DNA from 3 places in the Tardiphaga sp. 20_F10_N6_6 genome. Region 3 is predicted to be linked to each of the others. Evidence: predicted binding sites of a transcription regulator. Region 3 holds the regulator's gene; each other region holds the start of a gene.
The links. Region 3 encodes PhoB, which activates phosphate uptake and scavenging genes when phosphate is short. Its sites were predicted from a motif close to TGTCATNNANCTGTCAT; they were not measured.

Region 1: the regulator PhoB is predicted to act here: its motif matches at 3,847-3,863, upstream of AB7813_RS21200 (alkaline phosphatase D family protein).
Region 2: the regulator PhoB is predicted to act here: its motif matches at 3,607-3,623, upstream of phnC (phosphonate ABC transporter ATP-binding protein).

What each region holds. Positions count from the first base shown of each region.
Region 1 is NZ_CP197239.1:4,395,541-4,402,707, forward strand. Features, by position in the region: gene AB7813_RS21190 (PepSY domain-containing protein) at 1-1,201, opposite strand, end outside; gene AB7813_RS21195 (TonB-dependent receptor) at 1,204-3,471, opposite strand; cobalamin riboswitch at 3,578-3,767, opposite strand; gene AB7813_RS21200 (alkaline phosphatase D family protein) at 3,913-5,466, shown strand; gene typA (translational GTPase TypA) at 5,699-7,167, shown strand, end outside.
Region 2 is NZ_CP197239.1:5,314,698-5,321,864, forward strand. Features, by position in the region: gene zigA (zinc metallochaperone GTPase ZigA) at 1-884, shown strand, start outside; gene AB7813_RS25420 (DUF1045 domain-containing protein) at 889-1,590, opposite strand; gene AB7813_RS25425 (alpha-D-ribose 1-methylphosphonate 5-triphosphate diphosphatase) at 1,611-2,798, opposite strand; gene AB7813_RS25430 (chloramphenicol acetyltransferase) at 2,795-3,445, opposite strand; gene phnC (phosphonate ABC transporter ATP-binding protein) at 3,670-4,479, shown strand; gene phnD (phosphonate ABC transporter substrate-binding protein) at 4,593-5,531, shown strand; gene phnE (phosphonate ABC transporter, permease protein PhnE) at 5,612-6,496, shown strand; gene phnE (phosphonate ABC transporter, permease protein PhnE) at 6,493-7,167, shown strand, end outside.
Region 3 is NZ_CP197239.1:4,603,483-4,610,649, reverse strand. Features, by position in the region: gene AB7813_RS22130 (aminoglycoside phosphotransferase family protein) at 1-29, shown strand, start outside; gene argF (ornithine carbamoyltransferase) at 37-975, opposite strand; gene AB7813_RS22120 (aspartate aminotransferase family protein) at 975-2,201, opposite strand; gene AB7813_RS22115 (GcrA family cell cycle regulator) at 2,648-3,157, shown strand; gene phoB (phosphate regulon transcriptional regulator PhoB) at 3,262-3,966, opposite strand; gene phoU (phosphate signaling complex protein PhoU) at 4,059-4,772, opposite strand; gene pstB (phosphate ABC transporter ATP-binding protein PstB) at 4,801-5,628, opposite strand; gene pstA (phosphate ABC transporter permease PstA) at 5,625-6,470, opposite strand; gene pstC (phosphate ABC transporter permease subunit PstC) at 6,472-7,167, opposite strand, start outside.

The DNA.
Region 1 (7,167 bases), 210 kb from region 3:
GTAACACCGGCAATTCGCGGTCATTGTGGTGCGCGTACCAATAAGCGTCGTATTTTCCGAGGGTTATCTGGCGTTCGAGGCGCGAATCCGGAAGCAGTTTTGTTGCGGCGTTCCAGAGGCGGTCTTGCGGCAGTCTTGCGATTTCGCCGCTTGTCGGATTGATCGCCATCTTCGTGCCGTCGCGCTTCGCGACGATCATCAGCGGCATGCCGTCGATCCATACGAAGCGCGCTTCGACCGCGGCCTTGTCCGCCGGTGCGCGAATGGCCGCAGGGATATCAGGCGCGTCGTGGCCGGCATAGCGTTGCAATACCTCACGTGGCGTATTGCGGTCGGCAAAAACGCGGCCGGGATCAAGCGACAGCCAGCCCGAGAACATCCAGGTCAGCACGAACAGCCCGGCGATCAGTCCGGTGACGTGATGCCATGCCATCCAGCCGCGATAGGGCGTGATGTTGCCACTCGCATAGCGTCGCTTGAGGCGCACGCGCAGAATGCCGATCCAGATTCCGGTAACGCCGACGATCAAACAGATGCCGGAGATCCACAGCACCACGAGTCGCCACAGCGGACCGTCCTTGCGCAACACGGTCGGATAGATCCAGTGCGGGATCGAGCCGAGCCAGTTCCAGACGCGCTCGGTGCGGTTGGTATCGAGTGCGATCTCGCCGGAGCGCGAGGAGACGTAAAGCTTGGTGCCGGCATCGTCGCCGAGTGTGATCAGATACAATGGTCGCAGCGGATCGTAACGCGCGGTGACACTCCATTGGTCGCGATCGACAATCTCTTCGAGCTGCGGTGATCGGCTTGCGGGATGATGCTGCGCGACTGCAAGTGCCTGCAGTTCGTTGATCTCGGTGATGGTACGGCCATCGACGGCGGAGATGGTTTGCCGTTTGCCGTCCCAGCCAGTCAGCCGATATACCGGCTCGTCGGCAATCATGTTCAATCGCAATTCGCGCGGATAGCGCGTGGCACCGGCAGCCTTCATCGCCTCGTCGGGAGAGAGCGCCACTTTCTCCCAGACGATATCGGGCAATGCCGCCAGCCGCTCTTTATCGGAGAGGCCGGGAAACGCGACATACATCATCACCACGCCCGAGATGAACCACATCGCGAAGAAGAGACAGGTGACGATACCGATCCAGCGGTGGCCGATATACAGCCACCGCCGGAGTGTGCGTGTCAGCTTGCGTGACAAGTTCAGAATTTCACGTTGACAGCGAGTTGGGCGGTGCGTGGCATGCCGAGCATCCACTGATTGTCGCTGTAGCTCGACGTCGCGTAGATCTTGTCGAACAGGTTGTAAACGCGCAGCGACACCGTGGTGTTGACGTCCGGCTTCCATTGCAGGCCGGCATTCACAACTGTGTAGCTCGGCATTTCCAGCGTATTCGCGTTGTCTGCATAGGTCTTGCCGACAATCTGCACGCCGGCATTGGCCGACCAGTTTGGCGCAAAGCCCCATGTTGCCCAGATATTGGAGACGTTCTGCGGGACATTGATCGGGACGTTGCCGGCAAAATTCACGCCGCTGGCCTGCAGGAAGTCGTCATACTTTGCGCGCAGGAGCGCGGTGTTGGCATCGATGCGCCAGCCGTATTCGAGCACGAGACCGATCGAGGCCTCGACACCGCGCGATGACTGCTGGCCGACCTGCTGAACCGCTCCGCCGCTACCGGGAACGACGGCCAGCAGATTGTTCTTCACGATCTCATAGGCAGCGAGCGTCCACTCGCCGCGGCCGCCCCAGAACGACTGCTTGACGCCGATCTCGGCCTGTTTGCCGGTCGCGAGGTCAAACTTCGCATTGGCGTTACTCGCCGAGATCAAGCCGCCGATGGTATCGACCGCCGTCGAATACTGGCCATAGAAAGCAAGGTTCTGAATCGGCGTATAGACGACGCCGGCGCGCCACGAGGTCGCCGAATAGTCCCGGGTGTAGCTGTTGGCGGGGGTGCGATAGTCGGTTCGTTCGACGGTCGGTTGGTCCTGGCGGACGCCGGCGATCAGCGACAATTGTTCGGTGACGGCCAGTCGGTTCTCGGCGAAGAATGCGTACTGATTGGCGACGCTCTTGAAGCCGGGAATCGTCGGGTCCGGGCTGCTGAACAGGCCGGGATCGAAATTATACGGATTGACCGATGAGGACCCGCTAAACGGCGAATTGTTGGTGTGCTTGAAGTCGATGCGGTTAACGTCGAAGCCCGCCACGAAGGTGTTGACCATGCCGAACAGATGGCCCTCGAAGGTGGCGTCCATGCGGTCGCCGATCTGCTGCTGCTGGTGGAAGATCTCGAGATAATCGCCGCGATCGATCAGGCCGGTGCCGGAATTGAAGCCGTAGATCTCGACCTCCTTCCAGTGGCGCTTCGCATACATGTAATAGAGCGTGTTGCGCAGGGTGATGCCGTCGGCCACCTGCCACTCGGTCTTCACCTGGCTCCAACTGTCCTGATAGCGGATGTTGCTGTCGCTGACATTGTAGTTCTTGAAGCGGATCGCCTCATTGAGCTGGCCGTTAATCAGCGGCGTGCCGAAATATTTTGATGGATGGCGGTCGCCATAGTCGGTGGAGAGCGTCCAGGTGATGTCCTCGGTCTGCTTGATCTGCACGGCGGCGTGCAGCGCGATGTTCGAGGTGTTGTCGCGATCGACCCAACCATCGGACGCGTTGCCGGTGACGGCGATACGATAGGCGACGTCCTTGCTGACCGGGCCGCCGCTATCGAGAGCGATGCGGCGCGTCATGTTGCTGTCCAGAGAGATTTCGGCCTGGTTGCGTGGCACCCAGAGCGGCAGTTTCGAAATCACGTTGATAGCGCCGCCGATGGCGCCTTCGCCATACATGACGGAGGCGGGGCCGCGCAGCACTTCGATCTTCTCGGCGGTCCAGGTGTCGAAGGGGAAGTTCACCGTGCCGGAGCCGACATAGAGGCGTGTGCCGTCATAGAGCGAGGTGACTGAGCCGCTGCCGGCGAAGCCGCGGGTGCTGAAAGCAATGCCACCATTGCCGGGTTCGCCAATGGCCGTAAAGCCGGTGGCATTCTGCGTGACGGCATCGACGACGTTCTGCTGGCCGCGTTCGGCCATGGTTTCTGCCGAGATCACTTCGACGCTGGCCGGCGTCTGCAGGCGCGTGAGGCCGAGGCGGCTGCCGGTGGATGTAGTGCCTGTGAGGTTGAGCGTCGGCGCTGCGAAGACAGCGCCTGTCGGCGTGGCAACCGGCGCGCCGGTATTGGCAGCGACATTGCGCTGCTGCCGCGAGCGCGCAGCGCGCGATGCATTGCCGTTCGTGGCGCGGCGTGCGCGCTGAGGCGTCGCTGACGGCTGAACGACAACAGGATCGAGCGTCTGGCTCGACTGTGAGGTTTGCGACCAGCTTTCGCTCGGACACAACAAGCAGGAGAGGGCAACAGAATAAAGAAAGGGAGCATGTCGCTTCAATGCGACGGGAGAAACGGAGGTCATGAACAGGACTCGCGGTTACGTGGCACGTCACCGCAAACCAAGTCGCCCCGCCGCTTTCAAACAGGCAGTGTGACTTCCACCAGGACACCCCGCCCAATGTGCTCGCGTGTGACCACGACTGGCGGCAGGTCTCCTGGCTCGCGGGTCACTGCCTGTCGCCGCCTTCCCAGGTGAACACCCAGTGGCTCTTGGCGCAGGCTCGCCGCTTACAGTTGCGGGGGCAGCCGCGGAATCGGGGGATCCCCCTCACCGCATTCCCTTTTGATCCCCGAAGGGAACCGTCGCGTTCACGTTAAGGTGAAATTTCCAAATGTGTCAATCAAGCTGCCAATCATTCGCAGCTTGCTTTGGCGGGTGTTGATATTGCGCATCACCTGTCATCGCAGCGTCAAGCGATCTGCCTAGAGCCACTGGTGCCAGAGCCAGGATCAGGAGTTCGCCATGGCGCTACATATTTCCCGTCGTCGCTTCCTCGCGCACTCAGCCGCAGCAGGCGCAAGCTTCCTGGCGATGCCTTACCTCAGCCGTGCGGCGGATCGTCCGGTGGTGTCGCATGGCGTGCAGTCCGGCGATGTCGGGACGAGCAGTGGCATGATCTGGTCGCGCGCCGATCGTCCGGCGCAGATGATGGTGGAAGTCGCCACCACCGAATCCTTCAGCAATGCGCGCGCCTTGCCGCCGATTGCAGCGCTGCCCGAGAGCGATTTCACGGCGAAGCTGCTGCTCGATAATCTGCCGGCCGGGCAGGACATCTTCTACCGCGTCAAATTCCGCGATCTCTCGCATACCGACATCGTCGGCGAGCCCGTGATCGGCCGCTTCCGCACCGCGCCGGCGGATCGCCGCGATGTGTCCTTTGTCTGGGGCGGCGATGTCGCCGGCCAGGGCTGGGGTATCAATGCTGACGATGGCGGCATGGTCACCTTCGCCACCATGCGAAAGCACAACCCGGATTTCCTGATCCATTCCGGCGATACGATCTACGCCGATGGTCCGATCCTGCCTGAAACGAAACTGCCTGACGGCGCGATCTGGAAGAACACCATCACGGTGCCGGAGAAGGCGAAGGTCGCCGAAACGCTCGATGAATTCCGCGCCGCGCACAAATACAATCTACTCGACGACAATGTCCGCGCATTCAATGCGCAGGTGCCGATCTTCGGCCAGTGGGACGATCACGAGGTCACCAACAACTGGTCGCTCTCGAAGCAGTTGCCGTCGTCTTACAAGGAGCGCGACATCACGCTACTGGCTGCGCGCGGCGCGCGTGCCTTTCACGAGATGTATCCGATCTCGGTCAATCTGACCGAACACGGCCGGGTCTATCGCACGCTCAATTACGGCCCGCATCTCGATGTCTTCATGCTGGACGAGCGCAGCTATCGCGGGCCCAACGGCCCGAATCTGCAGGAGAGCTATGGTCCGGATGCGTATTTCATCGGCCCGGAGCAGATGGCCTGGCTGAAGCGCGCCCTGATGGCGTCGAAGGCGACCTGGAAGGTCATCGCCTCCGACATGCCGATCGGCCTCGTCGTCTATGACAACGCTGCCGACAAAACCGGGTCTGAGGCCATTGCGCAGGGCGACGGGCCAGTGCGGGGCCGCGAGCTGGAAATTGCCGATATTCTGCGCTTCATCAAATCGGCCGGTATCCGCAACACGGTCTGGCTGACCGCCGACGTGCATTACACGGCGGCGCATTACTACAATCCGGAGAAGGCCCAGTTCCAGGATTTCGAGCCGTTCTGGGAGTTCGTTTCCGGGCCGTTCCACGCCGGAACCTTCGGCCCGGCGGCGCTCGACAATACCTTCGGTCCCGAGGTCCGTTTCGTGAAGGCGCCGGGGCCCGATAAGCAGAATTTGCCCCCGTCGGCCGGCATGCAGTTCTTCGGTCACGTCAAAATCGACGGCCAAAGCGGCCAAATGACCGTTACGCTCCGGGATCGGGCCGATATGGCCCTTTGGGCCACGGTTCTGGACCCGAAATTGGGCTAACCATTTGGCAGATTCGCATTGTTTTTCGGCGATTTCCCCCTATATTGCGCCGCAACGCGTCCGAGTACCCGGCCCCTTCTGGCCGGGTTTGCTTTTGGAGGGATTGCCCCAGCGCGTTTTCAGACGAGGCAGTTATCGAACGCGCTCGAGCGCAAGGCATAAGCCTTTTGTTGTCGAGCATGTCTTGTTGAACCCGCTCAAGGGCACCCAGACCGTAACCAGAAGAAGACCTATGAACCTTCGCAACATTGCTATCATCGCCCACGTTGACCACGGCAAAACCACTCTCGTGGACAAGCTGCTGCAGCAGTCGGGCACGTATCGCGACAATCAGCGCGTCCAGGAACGCGCGATGGATTCGAACGACATCGAAAAAGAGCGCGGCATCACCATTCTCGCCAAGTGCACCTCGGTGCTGTGGGATGAAGTCCAAATCAACATCGTCGACACCCCGGGCCACGCTGACTTCGGCGGCGAAGTCGAACGCATCCTGTCGATGGTCGATGGCGTGATCGTGCTCGTCGACGCTGCTGAAGGCCCGATGCCGCAGACCAAGTTCGTGGTCGGCAAGGCGCTGAAGCTCGGCCTCAAGCCGATCGTCGCGATCAACAAGGTCGACCGTCAGGACGCCCGCATCACCGAAGTCGTCAACGAAGTGTTCGACCTGTTCGCAGCGCTCGACGCCACCGACGACCAGCTCGATTTCCCGATTCTGTACGGATCGGGCCGCAACGGCTGGATGGCCGACAGCCCGGACGCGTCGCATGATGTCGGCATGAAGCCGCTGTTCGATCTCGTCATCAAGCATGTCGCGCCGCCGGTGGTTGAAGAAGGTGCGTTCCGCATGCTCGGAACCATCCTGGAAGCCAACCCCTATCTCGGTCGCATCATCACCGGTCGCATCTCGGCTGGTTCGGTGAAGCCGAACCAGGCCGTCAAGGTGCTGTCGCGTGACGGCAAGGTCGTCGAAACCGGCCGTATCACCAAGATCCTGGCCTTCCGCGGCCTTGAGCGCCAGCCGGTGGAACTCGCCGAAGCTGGCGACATCGTTGCCATCGCCGGCCTGCCGAAGGGCACTGTTGCCGATACCTTCTGCGATCCGTCGGTTGAAATTCCGATCCAGGCGCAGCCGATCGATCCGCCGACCGTGTCGATGTCCTTCATCGTCAACAACTCGCCGCTCGCCGGCACCGAAGGCGACAAGGTCACCAGCCGCCTGATCCGCGATCGCCTGTTGCGCGAAGCCGAAGGCAATGTCGCGCTCAAGGTCGTCGAATCCGCCGACCGTGACGCGATGGAAGTGTCGGGCCGCGGCGAATTGCAGCTCGCGATCCTGATCGAGAACATGCGCCGCGAAGGCTTCGAACTGTCGGTGTCGCGTCCGCGCGTGGTTCTCACCAAGGACGAGAACGGCAACACGCTGGAGCCGGTCGAGGAAGTCGTCATCGACGTGGATGAGGAATTCTCCGGCGTGGTCGTTCAGAAGATGAGCGAACGCAAGGCCGAGATGATCGAGATGCGTCCGTCGGGCGGCAACCGTCTGCGTCTGGTGTTCTACGCGCCGACCCGCGGCCTGATTGGCTATCAGGGCGAACTCATGACCGATACCAAGGGTACCGCGATCATGAACCGCCTGTTCCACGACTACCTGCCCTATAAGGGCGAGATCGCCGGCCGCCGTAATGGCGTGCTGATCTCCAA
Region 2 (7,167 bases), 710 kb from region 3:
CCGCGACTTTCGATTTCCGCGACGAGAACGGCGACAGCCTGTCGGACGTGGCACAGCTCGACACCATGGTGACGGTGGTCGATGCGGTGAACCTGTTGAAGGACTATTCCTCCACCGACTTCCTGCAGGACCGCGGCGAGGCCCTCGACGGTGACAAGCGGACGCTGGTGGATCTGCTGGTGGAGCAGATCGAATTCGCGGATGTCGTGGTGCTCAACAAGGTCAATGACGCCACGCTTGAGCAATGCAACAGCGCGCGCAAGATCATCTGTGCGCTCAATCCCGATGCCGATATCATCGAGGCAAACTTTGCCGATGTGCCGTTCGACCGCGTGCTCGATACCGGCCGTTTTGATTTTGAAAAGGCGCAGCAGCATCCGCTCTGGCACAAGGAGCTCTATGGTTTTGCCGACCACGTGCCCGAGACCGAAGAATATGGCGTGACGAATTTCGTCTATCGCGCGCGACGGCCGTTCGATCCCATGAAGTTTCAGGCCTTCCTGCGCGAGAGCTGGGCCGGCGTGATCCGCAGCAAGGGGCATTTCTGGCTGGCAACGCGGCCGCAATGGGTCGGGGAGCTCAGCCAGGCCGGTGCCATCGTGCGCACCGAGGGCATGGGATTCTGGTGGGCCAATGTCCCCGTCGATCGCTGGCCGGACGATCCTTATTGGCGGCAGTCGCTGAAGAAGAACTGGAACGAGATCTATGGCGACCGGCGACAGGAGATCGTCTTCATCGGTTCCGACATGGATGAAAGCGATATCCGTCGTCGGCTCGATGCCTGTCTCGTGCCTGGCAAGCCCGGCATGGATATCGCCGGTTGGGCCAAGCTCGCCGATCCGTTTCCGGCCTGGAAACGGGCCGACGAGATGGCATCCTCGTGACGCGTCAAGTCGCCGTCAGCGGCGCGTGACGCAGCACCTGGAAGCGCGACGTCGCAGATGTCTGGTGGAACAGGCCGATGCGGTCGATCCGCAGTGAGGTGAGATCAAGTGTCGCGAACCGCTGCTGCAGCATCGCCAGTACCGCGGCGCTGCGCTCGGGAGCAAGCCGTCCGGTCAGCGTCATGTGAAAGCGGAAGTCGTCGCGCACATAGGGATAGCCGAAACGATCCAGCTGCTCGACCTGCCGCGGCGTCAGGTTCTCCGGTTTGCGGCGCGCGCGATAGTTGGGCGTCATCGGTGCGCGGAACACCTCGAATCCCTCAACGCAGGCCTGAGCCAGTGTGGAAAGTTCAGCAGAGGGGGCATCCGGCACCACAGCCGTGAAGCCGCTGATGATACGAACCACAGGCGAGATTTCCGGGATGGCGCGGGGCATTCGCGCGAAGTCATCGAAGGCTGCGATCAGGTCGGCTTCGGTGGCTTCCGCCGCCAGCGAAAATGGTGCCTTCAGCGTGGCGTGAAAGCCGTATTTGCGCGGATCCTTGATGACAGCCGGCCAGTCCGGCGCCTGCATGATGAGGTCGCCGGGAACCAGCACGTCATTGCCGGTGAAGGGATCGTAGCCGAGGATTTTAGCGCCGAAGCGGGAGAGGGCGCTGTCGGCATCGGGGGCGTAATAGATCGCGTAACGCGGGAATTCACTCATGGCCGCACCATAAAGCCGCGTTACGCCGCGGCAATAGCTTTGCGTTGCAGGGCACGCGCCGGCTGCAGGCGCGTGGCATCGGTGAGATGCACGAGGTTGCCCTGTGCGATCACGGCGACGATGCGGGGACGCATTGCGATGCTGTCATCGACGAGCAGCAAATCAGCGCGGCGTCCTTCGGCGATCTCGCCACGGTCGGTGAGACCGGCGGCTTTCGCTGGTGCGGACGAGATTAATGCCCAGGCCTGCGGCAGCGACAGAATGCCGTCATGGAGCAGCCGGAAGGCGGCCAGCAGTTGCGCTGGATAATAATAATCCGACGCCAGCACCGAGCAGAGGCCCTTGGCAATCATGTCGGATGCCTTGGTCCAGCCGGTATGGCTACCGCCCCGCACGACGTTGGGTGCGCCGAATACGATGAAGTCGCCGGCCGCGGCCGCGGCCTTCGCGGTCTCTTCATTGATTGGGAATTCGGCGATATTGACGCCGAGTTTGCGGAAGTCGTTACGCATCGCGGGGGTTGCGTCATCATGCGAAAGCGTCGGCACGCCGGCAGCATTCGCCGCCTTGGCGAGGCAGGCAATCGAGGCAGGCACATCATCGGTGCGCGACAGCACGCGTTCGACCAGTTGATCGAAGGCCTCGCTCGTGAGGCCGGTGCGTTCGACCATCCGCGCGCGCTTCGCCGGCTTTGAGATGCCGGCGATGTCCATATGATCGTTGAAGGCGAGCAGATCGATGCGGCCGGCCTGCAGCCAGCCGACGATCTCATCTTCGGCGTCGAGATTGAACGTCTCCTGCCGCAGATGGAAGCGCGTGTCGGAGGCGAGCTTCGGCCGCAGCGTCTCGATGGCATCCAGCAGCTTGCGGGCGTTCTCCGCGCCGCGCAGGCCCGGCTCCCAGGACCACGTGGTGCCGTGAAACACTGTGGTGATGCCATTGGCGATGGCCTGCCGGTCGCTGTCGATCAAGGCGACATCGACCGGGAAGTCGACGCCGGGGCGCGGCATCAACTGCCGCTCGAAGGCGTCGCCATGCAGGTCGACGATTCCCGGCAGCACCAGCAGATCGGAGGCATCGAGGCCGAGCGCGCCATGGGGCGCATCCGATCCGATGTCCGCAATCACGCCATCCCCAATCTGCAGCGAAGTCTCGGCGATGTCCTGGCCGAGCAAAGTGCGTCCGCCGTCGATGAAAAGTCCAGTCATGTCACTGCCATCTGCCTGGGCGCCTTGACGCCTTTATACTTGCTCAGGAAATCCTCGACCGGGAGCTTGCGGAAATCCGGTAGCGCCTGTCGTAGCATCTCGTGGTCCCAGTTCCACCAGGCGAGGTCCATCAGCCCGTCTTCCACGGCTTCCGAAAATCGTCGCCGCACCGGCCGCGCCGGATTGCCGGCCACGATCGTATAGGGGGCGACGTCCTTGGTCACGATGGCGCCGGCGGCGATCACCGCGCCGGTGCCGATTTGACGGCCCGGCAGGACGATGGCGCCATGACCAAGCCAGACGTCGTGGCCGATGGTGCAGTGATGCGCGCGGCGCCATGCGAAGAAGTCGGCGTCGTCGCTCTCACCGGGGAAATAGGCGCTGGCGCGATAGGTGAAGTGGGCTTGCGTCGCCCGGTGCATCGGGTGATTGCCGGGATTGATCCGCGTCATCGCCGCGATCGAGCAGAACTTTCCGATCGTCGTGTAGGTGATCTGGCCGTCATTCACGACATATGAATAGTCGCCCATCGTCACTTCGTTGAGGATCGTGCGTGCGCCGACTTCGGTATAGGCGCCGAGCTCGGTATCAACGAGTTTCGCGGTGGGATCGACCTCTGGCGTGAGCGAGAGTTGTTTTCCGGCCATGTGACGCTCGTGCGACGGAAGAGGAATCGGTGGGTGATATATTAGAGTGTGCGCTGGCGCGCGGGCACCTCTTCGGTCGGTTTCGTGACGATGTCGTGACGTCAGCGTGAATTCAGGCGTGTTTTTCCCGCAACGACGATAACCCGTATGCGCAGGGCACATGTCACATCACTGTTAAACGCGGGCGTTACCGGTGGCGATGTCTATTGTCATTGGAGTGCCTCATGCTGGTGGTGGATAAGCTGACGTGCCGTTTCGGCGCCAAGGCTGCCGTCGATAACGCGTCGTTCGAGATCAAGCCGGGCGCATTCGTCGGCGTGATCGGCCGTTCCGGTGCCGGCAAGTCGACCATGCTGCGCATGATCAATCGCCTGTGCGAGCCGACCGAAGGCCGTATCGTATTTGATGGCACCGATGTTACCGCACTCAAGGGCCGCGATCTGCGCAAGTGGCGCGCCCGCTCGGCGATGATCTTCCAGCAGTTCAATCTCGTCGGCCGTCTCGACGTGCTGACCAATGTGCTGATGGGCCGCCTGGCCGAGATGCCGCAGTGGCGCTCGCTGACCCAGATGTGGCCCGAGGACGACCGCGCGCTGGCGATGTCGGCGCTGGAACAGTTCGACATGGCGCAATACGCCTCGCAGCGCGCCGACCAGCTTTCCGGCGGCCAGCAGCAGCGCGTCGCCATTGCTCGCGCCCTCGTGCAGCAGCCCGACATCATCCTCGCGGACGAGCCGATCGCATCATTGGATCCGCGCAACACCCGCATCGTCATGGATGCGCTGCTGCGGATCAACAAGCACTTCGGCATCACCGTGATGTGCAACCTGCATTCACTCGATCTGGCGCGCACCTATTGTGATCGCCTGATCGGCATGTCCGCCGGCCGCGTCGTGTTCGACGGCGGGCCTTCCGCGCTCACCGAACATATCGCCCGTGAACTCTACGATCTCGAAGCCGACGAGGTGATGGGATCGGCGCATGTGCCGACGCCCGCCCGCGTTCCCGAATACGGTGTTGCTGCCGTCGCGTGATTGCCGTGCGTTGAAAGTATCGCGGTGACGTCATCGTAACGATGGCATCGCCGCGATAGACGCGCCTTCTACCAAGAAAAAACGTTTCACCTCAGATCAAAACAGGGACTGTCATGATCAACCGTCGCTCCATTCTGCTCAGCGCCGCGGCGCTGGCTTTCGCCGCCACCTCGGCCTCGGCCCAGGATTACAAGGCCAAGTATCCGGAACTGACCTTCGCCATCATCCCAGCAGAAAACGCGTCGGGCGTCACCGAGCGCTGGGCGCCCTTCGTCGCCTATCTGTCGAAAGAACTCGGCGTGAAGGTCAATTTGCGCATCGCCAATGACTACGCAGCCGTCATCGAAGGCCAGCGCTCCGGCAACATCCACATCGCCAGCTACGGCTCGGCCTCGTTCGCGCGCGCCCGCCTCACCGGCGTGAAGACCGATGCCTTTGCCAACGACATCAACATCGACGGCTCGACGGGCTATTACTCGGTGTTCTTCGTCAAGGCGAACAGCGCTTACAAGACCATCGATAATCTGAAGGGCAAGAACCTCGGTCTGGTCGATCCGAATTCAACCTCCGGCAACAACGTGCCGCGCTTCGAGCTGGACAAGATGGGTATCTCCGATGCCGACACCTATTTCAGCAAGGTCGTGTTCACCGGCAGCCACGAAAATGCGCTGCTGGCGCTGTCGCAGGGCACCGTCGATGTCGCCGCCAACCAGTGGACCAACGACAACGATTCGACGCTGCAGCAGATGCTGACCAAGGGCATGCTGAAGAACGCCGACGGCTCGGCGATGAAGAAGGAAGACTTCCGCATCATCCACAAGTCGGCCCCGATCATCAACGGCCCCTATGCATATAGCTCCAACCTGCCGGAAGAGCTCAAGGTCGCCATCGCCAAAGCCTTCGTCGATGCACCGACCAAGGACAAGGCCGCTTTTGATCGCCTGTCGGACGGCCAGAAGAAGGGCTTCCATGCCGCGACCACCAAGGATTGGGACGCGACCATCGATCTGATCAAGTTCGTCGACGCGCTTCGTAAGAAGAAGGCGTCCTGATTGCCTGACCATTGAAGGGAGCCGGATCAGAAATGGTCCGGCTCCTTTTCTGTGTTTGATCCCAGATAGGCCCGCACATCATGTCCGCCGCCGTTTCCATTCTTCCGGCTCCGCAGCTTGCTGCGCTGAACGATGCCTACCGCAAGGCGGTGGCACGCCGGCGGTTGCGCACGCTGTTCGTTGTGGTGGCTTGCTTTGCAGCGCTGTTCGTCGCGGCGCTTGGTGCCGAGGTCAATCTCAGGACCTTTGTGGAGAAGATCGGAAATTTTGGCAGCTATTTCGATCGTATCTTCACGCTCGAAGCCGGCACCCGGGTCTGGACCGACGTCAATGAATGGTTCTGGGGCTGGAAGAAGTGGCTGTCGCTGCTCGGCGAGACCGTGCTGATCAGCTATGTCGGCACGCTGATCGGTGCCGTGCTGGCCTTCGGGCTCAATTTTCTCGCGGCCGAGAACACAGCGCCCTCGGTGCGGCTGCGCTTTGCCGTGCGCCGCTTCATGGAATTCTGCCGGACCGTGCCGGATATCGTGTTCGCGCTGATCTTCGTCATCGCCTTCGGCCTCGGCCCAATGGCCGGCGTGTTGGCCATTGCGATCCACTGCGTTGGTGCGCTCGGCAAGCTCTATGGCGAGATCGTCGAGAATATCGACATGAAACCGGTAGAAGGCATTCGTTCGACAGGCGCTGGCTGGATCGACTGTATGCGCTTTGCGGTGCTGCCGCAGGTCGCGGCCGGATTTGCGAGCTACACGCTGCTGCGATTCGAGATCAATGTGCGCGGCGCGTCCGTGATGGGCTTTGTCGGTGCGGGCGGCATCGGTCAGGAACTCGTCGTTGCTGTCAGAAAGTTCTATTATTCCGACGTCAGTGCGATCCTGCTGATGATCATCGTCACGGTTTTCATCATCGACATCGGGACCGGCTGGCTGCGCGGCCGTCTGTTCGGCAAGGAAGCCAGATCATGAGTAGGCAGCCTGACATCAATACCCCCGCATTGCGCGGGCGCTATCCTGATGTCTTCAGCCGCCCGATGGCGTCGCGCGCCGGCGTGCCCGCCATCCTGGTCGCGGCGCTGGCATTGTTCATCTTTGGGCTCAATGAACTCGATTTCTCGCCGGCGCGGATGTGGACCGGCCTGCGCGAACTCGGCTGGATCACCATGATGATGATCCCGCCGAATCCCGGTTCGTCGCTGCCTGCCTATCTGCAGGCGATGGGCGAGACGCTGTCGATCGCCTTGCTAGGCACGACTTTGGCCGCGGTGTTCGCGCTGCCGGTCAGCCTGCTCGCGGCACGCAATGTCATTCCGTCGGCATGGCTACGCTTTCCGGTCAGGCGGTTTCTGGATTCGATCCGCGGCGTCGATACGCTGATCTGGGCGCTGGTCTGGATCAACGTCGTCGGTCTCGGCCCGTTTGCCGGCGTGCTGGCGATCGCGATTTCGGATTTCGGCGCCTTCGGCAAATTGTTTTCGGAAGCCATTGAAGCCGCCGACAAGAAGCAGGTCGAGGGCATTCGGGCCTCCGGCGGCAGCGCAATGCACGAGATTCGTTTCGGCTTGATGCCGCAGGTTCTGCCTATCATCGCCGGACAGCTGCTGTATTTCATCGAGTCCAACACCCGCTCCGCCACCATC
Region 3 (7,167 bases):
AGCTGGCCGCGACAGAACTCGATCGCTGATCGCGCCTCACGCCACCGCGTTGAGGCACCAGGCCAGAATGCCCTTCTGTGCATGCAGACGGTTTTCGGCCTCGTCGAACACCACCGACTGCGGACCGTCGATGACCTCGTCGGTGACCTCCTCGCCGCGATGCGCCGGCAGGCAATGCATGAACAGCGCATCGGGCTTGGCCAGCGACATCAGGCGCGCATTGACCTGATAGGGCTTGAGCAGGTTGTGGCGCGTCTCGCCGTCCTTGTCGCCCATCGACACCCAGGTGTCGGTGACGACGCAATCGACGCCCTTCACCATCGCATCGGGATCGTCGCTGAAAGTGATCGGCGCGTTTGCCGCCTTGACCCAGTCCTTGAACGGCTTCTTCGGCGACAGCTGCGGCGGCGTCGCGATATTAAGCTTGAACTGGAAGCGCTCGGCCGCATGAGCCCAGGACATCAGCACATTGTTGTCGTCGCCGGTCCACGCCACGGTGCGTCCCTTGATCGGGCCGCGATGTTCCTCATAGGTCATGACATCCGCCATCACCTGGCAGGGATGGGAGAAGCGCGTCAGGCCATTGATGACCGGCACCGTCGCATTCTCCGCGAGCTCCATCAGCGAGTCATGATTGAGGATGCGGATCATGATGATGTCGACGAAGCGCGACAGCACGCGCGCGGTGTCGGCAATGGTCTCGCCGCGACCGAGCTGCATTTCAGCGCCGGTGAGCATCACGACTTCGCCGCCGAGCTGGCGCATGCCGACCTCGAACGACACGCGGGTGCGCGTCGAGGGCTTTTCGAAGATCATCGCCAGCGTCTTGTTCTTGAGCGGACGATCGGGCTCGGCATTCGTGCCATCCCGCCCCTTCAGCTTCGCCTTCATGGCGGCAGCCGCGTTCATGATATTGCGCAACTCACTGGCCGGCACGGCCGTGAGATCGAGGAAGTGCCGCGGTGACGTGCTCATCACGCGGCTCCCTGCGTCTTGGCAGATGAACCGAGGGCCACGCAGGCCTGTTCCAGCCGCTGCACGGCCTGCTCGATCTCGGACTCGCTGACGATCAGCGGCGGCAGGAAGCGCACGACATTGTCGCCGGCGCCAACCGTCAGCAGCTTGGCGTCACGCAATGCGGCCACGAGATCGCCGGCCGGCACGACAGCCTTGAGGCCGATCAGCAGACCTTCGCCGCGCACTTCGCTGAGCACGTCAGGATGGCCGTCGACCACGCCCGCGAGTTTCTGTTTCAGCAGCAGCGACATCTTCTTCACATGATCGAAGAAGCCGGGCTTCAGCATGATATCGAGCACGGAATTCGCGGCAGCGACCGCCAGCGGATTGCCACCGAAGGTCGAACCATGGGAGCCGGGCGCCATGCCTTCGGCCGCTTCCGCCGTGACGAGGCACGCACCGATCGGAAAGCCGCCGCCGAGCGCTTTGGCCAGCGACATGACATCCGGCGTCACGCCGATGCGCTGATAGGCAAACAACTCGCCGGTGCGGCCCATGCCGGTCTGCACTTCGTCGAAGATCAGCAGGATGCCGTTCTTGTCGCAGAGTTCGCGCAGCGCGCCGAAGAACGCGTTGCTCGGCGCACGCACGCCACCCTCACCCTGCAGCGGCTCGATGAGAATGCCGGCGGTGTTCGGACCGATCGCCTTCTTAACGGCTTCGATATCGCCGAGCGGCAACTGATCGAAGCCGTCGAGCGGCGTGCCGTAGCCTTCGAGATATTTGGCAGCGCCGGTCGCCGCGAGCGTGCCGAGGGTGCGGCCATGGAACGCGCCTTCAAAGGTGATGATGCGCGTGCGCTCGGGATGGCCCTTGGAGAAATGATAGTGGCGGGTCACCTTGATCGCGCATTCCATCGCTTCCGCACCCGAATTGGCGAAGAACACGAAGTCGGCAAAGCTTTGTTCGCACAGCCGCGCGGCGAGGCGCTCGCCGTCCGGGCTCTTGAACAGGTTCGACATATGCCAGAGCTTGGTGGCCTGCTCCTGCAATGCGGCAACCATATGTGGGTGCGCATGGCCAAGTGCGTTCACGGCAACGCCGCTGGTGAAATCGAGATAGCGCTCGCCATCGGTTCCAATCAGCCACGCGCCTTCACCGCGCTCGAAAGCGACATCCGCACGCGCGAAAACAGGCAGCAAGTGAGCCTGAGAGAGGGGCGAAGACGTTGCGTTGCTGGTCATAACCGATCCGATCGAAAAGACTGCGGCCGCGTCGATGACAACTGTGCGAAATCGAACAACGGACCCTAGAAACGAAACGTGCCGCCCTTCTCGGGCGGCACGTGGGCATTATTCTATGTGTGCTGTGAAGACTGTCAACCGCGCACTGCGGCTTTCGAGTCACACGGAGTCGCAGAAAAAGCCGATTTTGCAGCTTTATTTGCAGAAGCATGTGGACGCGGCATGCCCGACTCTTGCGCGCGAGTCACGGCATATTGTAGCTTTTGCCTCGTCGGATACGACATCTCGTGCGGCGGTAGATCCTTTTGACACATCCAGTGCGGCGTAACAGCCGGACGCGAAATTCGCGCCCGGTGAGCGCTAAAGGATTCTGACCGCAGGGATTTTTGAAGTCTCAACTCGCAGCGCTGCCCGGTCAGGCCGGCGCTCACGAAGGGAAAACGGCGATGACGGTAATGACATGGACCGACGATCGCGTCGAACAGTTGAAGAAACTCTGGGAAGGCGGCCTTTCCGCCAGCCAGATCGCTGCGGAACTCGGTAACGTGACCCGCAATGCCGTGATCGGCAAGGTTCACCGCCTTGGCCTGTCCGGCCGTGCCAAGAGCCCCTCCTCGGCAGCTCCGCGGCAGCGCAAGGCGCGCCCGGCGCAGCAGATGGTACGCGTTGCCCGCCCGATGGCACGCGGCAATACCGCGCTGGCCCATAATTACGAGATCGAGGCCGAGCCCGACCCGATCGCCTATGACAACATCGTGCCGATCAGCCAGCGCCTGTCGCTGGTCGAACTCAACGAAGCCACCTGCCATTGGCCGATCGGCGATCCGTCGAGCGCGGACTTCTATTTCTGCGGCGGCAAGGCCCTGGCCGGCGCCCCCTATTGCGCGCATCACTCGCGCATCGCTTATCAGCCGGCAAGCGACCGCCGCCGCGCAGTGCCGAAGCCGACGCGCTGAGCTGGAAAGCATCTAAACCAAATGAAAATGCCCGGCGATGAGCCGGGCATTTTTTGCTTGGGGGCTTCTAACCTCGCCCCGCTTGCGGGGGAGAAGGAAGATACCTACTCCGCCGCCTTGTCGAACCGGTCGTCCAGCGCGTAGCCGGCACCGCGCACGGTGCGGATTGGATCGGGCTCGCCAGCGGGATTGAGCAGCTTGCGCAGGCGGCCGATATGCACGTCGACGGTGCGCTCGTCGATATAGATGTCGCGGCCCCAGACGCTGTCGAGCAACTGCTCGCGGCTGAACACGCGGCCCGGATGTTCCAGGAAGAACTCCAGCAGGCGATATTCGGTCGGACCGAGATCGATCGGACGGCTGGACCGCACGACGCGGCGCTTGTCGCGGTCGAGTTCGATGTCGCCAAACGCCAGGACGGTGGCGAGACGCTCGGGAGCTGCACGACGGAGCAGGCCCTTCACGCGGGCCAGGAGCTCCGGCACCGAGAACGGCTTGACGATGTAGTCGTCGGCACCGGTGGCGAGACCGCGAACGCGCTCGCTCTCTTCGCCGCGCGCCGTCAGCATGATGATCGGCAATGCCTTGGTTTCGGGCCGTGCGCGCAAGCGGCGGCACAGTTCGATGCCGGACAGGCCCGGCAGCATCCAGTCGAGCACCACGAGATCCGGCACCCGCTCCTTCAAGCGGGTGTCGGCATCGTCGCCGCGAGCGACGGTTTCAACATCATAGCCTTCGGCGTCGAGGTTGTAGCGAAGCAGCGTCGTTAGTGCCTCTTCATCTTCCACAACCAGAATGCGTGCATTCACAGCCATCTTGATCAATACCCTCAGTGACGTCCGACAAGTCTTTAAATCATGATCCTTGCGGAAGACTGGCTTCCACTTTTCCGGATCATGCTTCAGACCGTCGGCGTGTTCGCGAATGTGGTCATGTCGCCCTTCGGGCGCTTGTCGAGGATTTGCTGGCCCTCGATCATGTAGAACACGGTTTCCGCAATATTGGTGGCATGGTCACCGATCCGCTCGATGTTCTTGGCGCAGAACATCAGGTGGATACAGAACGAAATGTTACGCGGGTCTTCCATCATATAGGTCAGGAGTTCGCGGAACAGCGAGGTGCAGATCGCGTCGATTTCCTCGTCGCCCTTCCACACCGTCATCGCAGCGGGCAGATCATGTGCGGCATAGGCGTCGAGCACGGCCTTGACCTGGGTGGTCACGAGGTCGGTCATGTGCTCGAGGCCGCGGATCAGCTTCAGCGGATGGAAGTCGCTGTCGAGTGCATTGACGCGCTTGCCGATGTTCTTGGAGAGATCGCCGATGCGTTCCAGATCAGTGGCGACGCGCAGCGCGCCGACGATCTCGCGCAAATCGACAGCCATTGGCTGGCGCTTGGCGATGGTCAGCACGGCGCGCTCTTCGATCGTGCGCTGCAACTGGTCGATCTCGGAGTCAGTGGCGACGACGCGCGCACCGAGCGCGACGTCCCGGCGGATCAGCGCATCGACGGATTCGACGATCTGCCGTTCCGCGAGGCCACCCATCTCGGCAACGAGACGGGTCAGCTCCTGCAGATCGTCGTCGAAAGCCTTGGTGGTGTGTTCAAAAGCCATCTCAAATTCCTCCCGCGAATGTGTCGCGTCAGCCGAAGCGGCCGGTGATGTAATCCTGGGTGCGGCGATCGGTCGGCGACGTGAAGATCTTGTTGGTCTGATCGAACTCGATCAACTCGCCGAGATACATGAAGGCCGTGCTGTCGGAGACGCGGGCAGCCTGCTGCATGTTATGGGTCACGATCGCGATCGTATACTGATCCTTCAACTCGTCGATCAGCTCCTCGATCTTCGCGGTCGAGATCGGATCCAGCGCCGAGCACGGCTCGTCGAACAGGATCACTTCCGGCCGCACCGCGATGGTGCGCGCGATGCACAGGCGCTGCTGCTGACCGCCCGACAGGCTGAGACCCGACGCGTTGAGCTTGTCCTTGACTTCGTTCCAGAGTGCACCGCCGCGCAGCGCCCTCTCGACGCGGATGTCCATCTCCGACTTGGAGATCTTTTCGTAGAGGCGGATACCGAAGGCGATGTTTTCGTAAATCGTCATCGGGAACGGAGTCGGCTTCTGGAACACCATGCCGACGCGGGCGCGCAGCAGGTTGAGGTCCAGCTTCGGATCCAGAATGTTCTGGTTGTCGAGCATGAGCTGACCTTCGGCGCGCTGGCCGGGATACAGATCATACATGCGGTTGAAGATGCGCAGCAGTGTGGACTTGCCGCAGCCCGACGGGCCGATGAATGCGGTTACGCGGTTCGCCATCAGCGTCAGGTTGATCTTCTTCAGGGCGTGGTGTTCGCCATAGTAGAAGTTCAGGTCGCGCACGGTGACCTTGGGACGGGTCTCGCCCTGCAGGGCCGACGGCGGCGGCATCGAGACGGAAGGAACGCCAGACGACACAGAAAGCTCACTCATTTTGCTGTCCTCTCGGCGCCGAGAATGCGCGCGCCAATGTTAAGGGCAAGTACGGTCAAGGTGATGATCAGGGCACCGCTCCAGGCGAGCTGCTTCCAGTACTCGTAGGGGCTCTGCACGAAGTTGTTGATGGTCACCGGCAGGTTGGCCATCGTCTTGGTGAGATCGAGGCTGAAGAACTGGTTGCTCAGCGCGGTGAACAGCAGCGGCGCCGTTTCACCGGCGACACGCGCGGTCGCCAGCAGCACGCCGGTGATGAGACCGGCGCGGGCTGCACGATAAGCAATCCGCTTGATGACCAGGGAGCGCGGCAGGCCGAGCGCCGAGGCCGCTTCACGCAGCGGGTTCGGCACGAGACCAAGCATATCTTCAGTGGTGCGAACCACGACGGGGATCACGATCACGGCGAGCGCAAGCGAACCGGCGAGAGCCGAGAAGCCGCCCATCGGAACCACCACTGCACCATAAACGAACAGGCCGATGATGATGGACGGGGCCGACAGCAACACGTCGTTGATGAAGCGGATCACCGAGGTGAGTTTGTCGTGCTTGCCGTATTCCGCGAGATAGGTGCCGGCAAACAGGCCGAGCGGCGCGCCGATGCCGACGCCGATGACGGTCATGATGATCGAACCGACGATGGCATTGAGCAGGCCGCCTTCCATGGAGCCGGGCGGCGGCGTGTTCTGGGTGAAGATCTGCAGGCTGATGCCGGCGATACCGTTGTAGAACAGCGTGAACAGGATCAGCGCGAGCCAGGTGACGCCAAAGAGAGCGGCACCCATGCAGAGCCCACGGATGATCATGTCGTTGCGGCGGCGTGAAGCGTAAATCGGGTTCATATTAGTTGCCCGCCTTCTTTTCCAGACGCAGCAGCATCAGACGCGCTGCCGAGAGCACGAAGAATGTCAGCACGAACAGCAGGAGACCGAGCAGGATCAGACCCGATTGATGCAGACCGTCGCTCTCCGCGAACTCGCTGGCGATCGCCGCCGAGATCGTGGTGCCCGGGCCGAAGATCGAGCCTGTGATGCGGAACGAGTTGCCGATGATGAAGGTCACCGCCATCGTTTCACCGAGCGCACGGCCGAGCGCCAGCATGACGCCACCGATCACACCAACGCGGGTATAGGGGATGACGACGTTGCGGACGACCTCCCAGGTGGTGCAGCCGACGCCGTAAGCGGCTTCCTTGAGCACCGGCGGCACCGTCTTGAACACGTCGACCGAGATCGAGGTAATGAAGGGCAGCACCATGATGGCGAGGATCAGCGACGCGTTGAACAGCGAGAGATAGGACGGCGGGCCGGCGAAAATCACGCCGAGGACCGGGACGCCTTCGAAGGCGCTGATCATGAACGGCTGCACGTGGTTGGCCAGGAACGGGCCGAGCACGAAGAAGCCCCACATGCCGTAGATGATCGAGGGAATACCGGCGAGAAGCTCGACCGCCATGCCGATCGGGCGGCGCAGCCAGTTCGGGCACAGTTCGGTGAGGAAGATCGCGATGCCGATGCCGACCGGAATGGCGATAGCCAT